2 regions of the Streptomyces sp. NPDC007872 genome follow, and region 2 is predicted to be linked to the other one. Evidence: predicted binding sites of a transcription regulator. Region 2 holds the regulator's gene; the other holds the start of a gene.
What was found. The regulator HspR, encoded in region 2, represses chaperone genes until heat shock. The targets are predictions, from matches to a motif close to TTGAGNNNNNNNNNCTCAA.

Region 1: a site for HspR is predicted at 1,779-1,797, ahead of lon (endopeptidase La). Genes of this name have one in related genera too.

What each region holds. Positions count from the first base shown of each region.
Region 1 is NZ_JBIAEA010000001.1:807,067-810,436, reverse strand. Features, by position in the region: gene lon (endopeptidase La) at 1-1,756, opposite strand, end outside; gene ACFYNX_RS03290 (GNAT family N-acetyltransferase) at 1,893-2,525, shown strand; gene ACFYNX_RS03285 (hypothetical protein) at 2,896-3,219, shown strand; partial or broken gene ACFYNX_RS03280 (RNA polymerase sigma factor) at 3,348-3,370, shown strand, end outside.
Region 2 is NZ_JBIAEA010000005.1:429,011-432,380, forward strand. Features, by position in the region: gene grpE (nucleotide exchange factor GrpE) at 1-340, shown strand, start outside; gene dnaJ (molecular chaperone DnaJ) at 371-1,543, shown strand; gene ACFYNX_RS20595 (heat shock protein transcriptional repressor HspR) at 1,548-1,991, shown strand; gene ACFYNX_RS20600 (helix-turn-helix transcriptional regulator) at 2,093-3,076, opposite strand; gene ACFYNX_RS20605 (hypothetical protein) at 3,204-3,370, shown strand, end outside.

The DNA of each region.
Region 1 (3,370 bases), on a different contig from region 2:
CGGGGCGGACCGCGAACGGCAGCTCCCGGTCGCCCAGTTCGTGCTGGGCCGCGACCTTCCGCAGCAGCCGGGAGATCGACCGCTCCAGGGTGCGGACGCCCGCCTCGCGGGTGTACTCGCCGGCCAGCTTCCGCAGCGACGCCTCCTCCAGGACGACCTCGCCGGGCTCCAGGCCCGCCCGCTCCAACTGCCGGGGCAGCAGGTGGTCGCGGGCGATGACGACCTTCTCGTCCTCGGTGTAGCCGTCGAGCCGCACCAGTTCCATGCGGTCGAGGAGGGCCTCCGGGATGGACTCCAGGACGTTCGCGGTGGCCAGGAAGACCACGTCGGAGAGGTCGAGCTCGACCTCCAGGTAGTGGTCGCGGAAGGTGTGGTTCTGCGCCGGGTCGAGGACTTCGAGGAGGGCCGCCGCGGGGTCGCCGCGGAAGTCGGAGCCGACCTTGTCGATCTCGTCGAGCAGGACCACCGGGTTCATGGACCCGGCCTCCTTGACGGCGCGGACGATCCGGCCGGGCAGGGCGCCGACGTAGGTGCGGCGGTGGCCGCGGATCTCCGCCTCGTCCCGGACGCCGCCGAGGGCGACCCGGACGAACTCCCGGCCCATCGCGTGGGCGACGGACTCGCCGAGGGAGGTCTTGCCGACGCCGGGCGGGCCGACGAGGGCGAGGACGGCCCCGCCCCGGCGCCCGCCGACCACGCCGAGGCCGCGGTCGGCGCGCCGCTTGCGCACCGCCAGGTACTCGGTGATCCGCTCCTTCACGTCGTCCAGGCCCGCGTGCTCGGCGTCGAGCACCGCGCGGGCGCCCCGGATGTCGTACCGGTCCTCGGTCCGCTCGTTCCAGGGCAGTTCGAGGATCGTGTCGAGCCAGGTGCGGATCCAGGAGCCCTCGGGGGACTGGTCGCTGGACCGCTCCAGCTTCTCGACCTCCTTGAGGGCGGCCTCGCGCACCTTCCCGGGCAGGTCGGCGGCCTCCACGCGGGCACGGTAGTCGTCGGACTCCTCGCCCTCCGCCTCGCCGTTGAGCTCGCGCAGTTCCTTGCGGACGGCTTCGAGCTGGCGGCGGAGGAGGAACTCGCGCTGCTGCTTGTCGACGCCCTCCTGGACGTCCTTGGCGATGGTCTCGGCGACCTCCTGCTCGGCGAGGTGCTCGCGGAGCTGGGCGGTGGCCAGGCGCAGCCGGGCGACCGGGTCGGCGGTCTCCAGGAGTTCGACGCGCTGGGCGACGGTCAGGAAGGGCGAGTAGCCGGAGTTGTCGGCGAGGGCGCCGACGCCGTCGATCTGCTGGACGCGGTCGACGACCTGCCAGGCGCCGCGCTTCTTCAGCCAGGTGGTGGCGAGCGCCTTGTACTCCTTGACCAGCTCGGTCACGGAGCCGGGCAGCGGGTCGGGCAGGTTCTCCTCGACGGCGGTGCCCTCGACCCACAGGGCGGCGCCGGGGCCGGTCGTACCGGCGCCGATGCGGACGCGGCCGCGGCCGCGCACGAGCGCGCCCGGGTCGCCGTCGGACAGGCGTCCCACCTGCTCGACGGTCCCGAGGACGCCGGTCCCGGCGTAGGTGCCGTCGACGCGGGGCACGAGCAGCACCCGCGGCTTCCCCGCTCCGGGCCGTGCGGCCGCCTGGGCGGCCTCGACGGCGGCCCGTACGTCGTTGTCGGACAGGTCCAGCGGCACCACCATTCCGGGCAGCACGACCTCGTCGTCGAGCGGCAGCACAGGCAGAGTGAGCGGCGCGGACGCCATGGACTCGGAAGCCATGATCTCCCCTTCGGCAGTCAAGTTGAGCTGTACCGACTCAATGCTTGTGAGCCCGTAGATGTTCCCGGACGCCTGTTCGCTGTGAGCGATCACTCTCGTGCACCCCTCGAACGGCCTATGTAATACCCCTATGGAGATGCGAGCCATTACATCGGCGTGGGTGAGGGGCTGGACCGTCTCCCGGGGCACTCCGGCCGCCGTCGACCGGCCCTGGGGGCACCGGATCGACGTGGGCCTCCCCCGGCACGTCCTGCGGCACGTGTTGCCCGCGCCCGACGCGGCCACCGTCGGCGCGCTCTGCGAGCGGCTCACCCGGCCGTACACCTGGCTCAAGGTGATGGCGGACGCCGAGGAGGTGGCGCCGTGGATCACCGAGGGGTGGACGATCCCCGACGACCCCGGCTTCATGATGGTCAAGCGGCTGGACCCCGGCGCCCGCCCCGCGCCGCCCGAGGGGTACGCCCGGACCGTCGAGTTCCGGGACGGCGTCGTCCGGGTCCGGATCCACGCCCCGGACGGCACCCTCGCCGCCCGGGGACAGATCGCCCCGACCGGCGCCACCGCCGTCGCGGACCGGATCGAGATGGACGCGGCGCACCGGCGCCGGGGCCTCGGCGCGAACGTCGTGCTCACCCTGGAGGCCGAAGCCGCCCGGGCGGGCGCCGCGACCGGCGTCCTCTCCGCGACCACGGACGGCCGGGGGCTCTACGGGGCGCTGGGCTGGGAATACCGGGGGCCGCTGACCGGGATCGTACGGGGCGAGGACTGAGCGCCGAACGTGCCGGACGCTCCGGACGCGCCGGGCAAGAGTGGAATCCGGCCGTCCGGCTGCGCCGGGGCGCTCCGCCGGGCATGCTCCTCCCATGACGAGAGGCGCGTGGGGAAGGCGATGCGGGGCCGCACTGCTTGCGGCGGCCCTGGCCGGCGGTGCGGCCGGCTGCGGAGCGGACGCGGGGGCCGGGGCCCCTCCGGTGCCGGGCGCGCCGGGGACCACGGCCGGGCCGGGCTCCCCCGGCGCCACGACCGGAACGGTCACGCCGGACACTCCCGGTCCCACCACCACACCGGGCTCCCCAGGCTCTCCCACCACGCCCGACACTCCCCGGCAGGACCCCCGGCCGGGCGAGGTCCTCGTCCAAGTGGTCGTCACCGGTGGTTTCGCCGGGGTGCGGAACCGGCTCGTCGTCCACCGCGACGGGGAGTGGACGGTCCGCTCCGGCGACAAGCCGCCCCGGACCGGCCGGCAGACCGCCGCCGAGGCCGCCGAGCTGCGCGCGGCCCTGGAGGACCCCGCCTTCGCCCTCGTCCCGGCGCGGCCGACCGGACGGCCCGTCGCCGACGGCTTCCGGTACGAGGTGACCCATCGCCACCGCGTGGTCGTCGCGGGCGACGACGACCGCCCGCCCGCGCTCCAGCGCGTCTTCGACGCCCTCCCGGAGGGCGGCCCGCCGACGAGCCCCTGAGGCCGCCCCCGCCCGCGGCCCCCGCGAACCGTGAACCGGATCGGGGCCCGCCCGCGACAGAGAGGGCGTGAGACTGTCGCGCCCCGCGGGGGGGAGGCCCCTCCGGGGGCGACGAGGACGACGCGGCGCTGCTGCGCGCGGTGGCCCGGGG
Region 2 (3,370 bases):
CGACGACGTCGGCCGGGCCCGGGACCACGGCGAGCTCGTGGGCGGGTTCAAGTCGGTGGCCGAATCGCTGGAGACCGTCGTCGCCAAGATGGGTCTGCAGCAGTTCGGCAAGGAGGGCGAGCCCTTCGACCCGACGATCCACGAGGCCCTGATGCACTCGTACGCGCCGGACGTCACCGAGACGACCTGCGTGGCGATCCTGCAGCCCGGGTACCGGATCGGCGAGCGGACCATCAGGCCCGCGCGCGTGGCCGTCGCCGAGCCCCAGCCGGGCGCGGCCCCGGCCAAGGACGAGAAGAAGTCGGCCGACGAGGAGAGCGGTGCCCCCGAGGAGGGGTGACGCAACGATCGTCCGGAAGGAGGGACGTCGATGAGCACGAAGGACTTCGTCGAGAAGGACTACTACAAGGTCCTCGGCGTCCCCAAGGACGCCACCGAGGCCGAGATCAAGAAGGCGTACCGGAAGCTCGCCCGCGAGAACCATCCGGACGCCAACAAGGGCGACACCAAGGCCGAGGAGCGCTTCAAGGAGATCTCCGAGGCGAACGACGTCCTCGGTGACCCCAAGCGGCGCAAGGAGTACGACGAGGCCCGCGCGCTCTTCGGGAACGGCGGCCTCCGGGCCGGCGGTCCCGGCGGAGGCTCGTTCAACTTCGACCTGGGCGACCTCTTCGGGGGCGCCCAGGGCGGGGCCGGCGGCTTCGGCGGCGGTGGCGGCGGCATCGGGGACGTCTTCGGCGGCCTGTTCAACCGCGGCGGTGGCGGCGCCCGCACCCAGCCGCGGCGCGGCCAGGACATCGAGTCCGAGGTGACCCTCAGCTTCACCGAGGCCATCGAGGGCGCGACCGTGCCGCTGCGGATGTCCAGCCAGCAGCCGTGCACGGCGTGTTCGGGCACCGGCGACAAGAACGGCACCCCCCGGGTGTGCCCGACCTGCGTCGGCACCGGGCAGGTCTCGCGCGGCAGCGGCGGCGGCTTCTCGCTCACCGACCCCTGCGTGGACTGCAAGGGGCGCGGCCTCATCGCCGAGACCCCCTGCGACGTCTGCAAGGGCAGCGGCCGGGCCAAGTCCTCCCGCACCATGCAGGTCCGCATCCCGGCCGGCGTGAGCGACCACCAGAAGATCCGGCTGCGCGGCAAGGGCGCGCCGGGCGAGCGCGGCGGGCCCAACGGCGACCTGTACGTCGTGGTGCGCGTCGACGCCCACCCGGTCTTCGGCCGCAAGGACGACAACCTCACCGTCACGGTGCCGGTCTCCTTCACGGAGGCGGCGCTCGGCGGCGAGGTCAGGGTGCCGACCCTCGGCGGCCCCGCGGTCACCCTCAAGCTGCCCGCGGGCACGCCGAACGGCCGGACCATGCGCGCCCGGGGCAAGGGCGCGGTCCGCAAGGACGGCACGCGCGGCGACCTGCTCGTCACGGTCGAGGTCGCCGTGCCGAAGGAGCTGGACGACAAGGCACGCGAGGCCCTGGAGACCTACCGCGAGGCGACCGCCTCCGAGGACCCGCGGGCCGAGCTGTTCCAGGCCGCGAAGGGAGCGTGACCCGGTGGAAGGGCGCCGACGCAATCCGTACGAACTGACCGACGAGTCGCCGGTGTACGTCATCTCGGTGGCGGCCCAGCTCTCCGGTCTGCACCCCCAGACCCTGCGTCAGTACGACCGGCTCGGCCTGGTCTCCCCGGACCGCACGGCGGGCCGGGGGCGGCGCTACTCGGCCCGTGACATCGAACTGCTCCGCCAGGTGCAGCAGTTGTCGCAGGACGAGGGCATCAACCTGGCCGGGATCAAGCGCATCATCGAACTGGAGAACCAGGTCGCGGCGCTCCAGAGCCGGATCGCCGAGCTGTCGGCGGCCGTGGACGGGGCCGCGGCGGCGATGCGGCAGCGCGAGGCCCAGGTGCACGCCTCGTACCGGCGCGACCTCGTGCCGTACCAGGACGTGCAGCAGGCGAGCGCGCTGGTGGTCTGGCGCCCCAAGCGCGGCGAGTAGCACCGCCGTTCACCGTGCCGTGGAGCCCTGTGCCGCGAGGCCCCGTCGTGAGGCCCCCTCCACTTCCGTGGAGGGGGCCTCACGCGTGCTCCGGACACCCCCTAGTCGTCCCGGTCGAGGATGCCCGACTGGGCGATGAGGTAGCCGAGCTGGGCCCGGCTGCCGCTGCCGAGGGTGGCGGCGAGCTTGGCGATGTGGGCCCGGCAGGTGCGCACGTTCATCCCGAGCCGGCGGGCGATGGCCTCGTCCACGTGCCCCTCGACGAGGAGCCGGGCGATGGAGCGCTGGACGCCGCCGATGCCGTCCACGGAGGGCCGGTAGGGGACTTCCTCCTCCCAGGGGACGCCGTGCAGCCAGAACTGCTCGAAGACGCCGACGAGATACTGGACCAGCCCCTCGTGCCGCAGTTCCAGGGCGACCTGGCGGTCGCTGCGCGCCGGGACGAACGCCACCTTCCGGTCGACGATGATCAGCCGGTCGATGATCTCCTCGAGGGTGCGCAGGACGAGCCCGTAGGGGGCGACCCGCTCGACGTAGGCCAGGGTGGCGGGGTGGTGCCGGGCGGTGTGCTGGTAGAGCGTGCGCATGCGGACGCCCCGGTCGAGCAGGGGCTCCATGCGCCGCAGGGCCGCTTCGAGGGTGTCGGGGCGCCGTCCGCTGCCCGGCTGGACGGTGAGGAGTTCCACCGTGCACTCGCTGATGACCCGGTCGAGGGTGGCGTTGATGACGCTGAGGCCTTCGAGGACGGTGATCGCCTGGGTGGCGGAGGGGTCCGGCGTGTGGATGGCGAGGAACGGCTCGAACACGTCGGCCAGGGCGATGGCGTGCTGGCGGCGTGCCTGGATCTCCTGCTCTATGGGGTGGATGAGCTGGTTGAGGGCGATCGTGGGCGGGATCGGGTGCAGCCACTCGCTGTCGTCCGGGTCCGGGTGCAGGAGCGACAGCTCCTTCAGGCAGGGGGCGGCCGTGACCTCCGCACGGGCTATCCGACCCGTGCGAAGGGCCTTCGCGTACAGCTCCTTGCCCACGTCGCACAGTTCCCCGTGACTGTGCTTATGTCCGGAACCGTCACATTCAAGCCCCATTTACACCCCCTCAGGGTCATGCATTACAGGAACATGATGCCCGGCTTGGGTAGTGAAAAGGAGCGGGTGTGAGCCATCGTCTAGAGCGCGGGGGGGAGGCAGTGATCAAAAGAGGTGGAGATCGGCCATGACCAGGATGGTTCGTGCACTTGGCGCCATAGCCGTTGCGGCGGCTGCTCTCGGTGCGCTCGCCGTGGGCGAGCCCTCGTGGGAGGCGCACCCGGTGCATTCGGTGGCGGGGCAGAACGAGCCCTCGTGGGAGACCGCTCCGGCGGTGCTCGCCAAGCCCGGTGA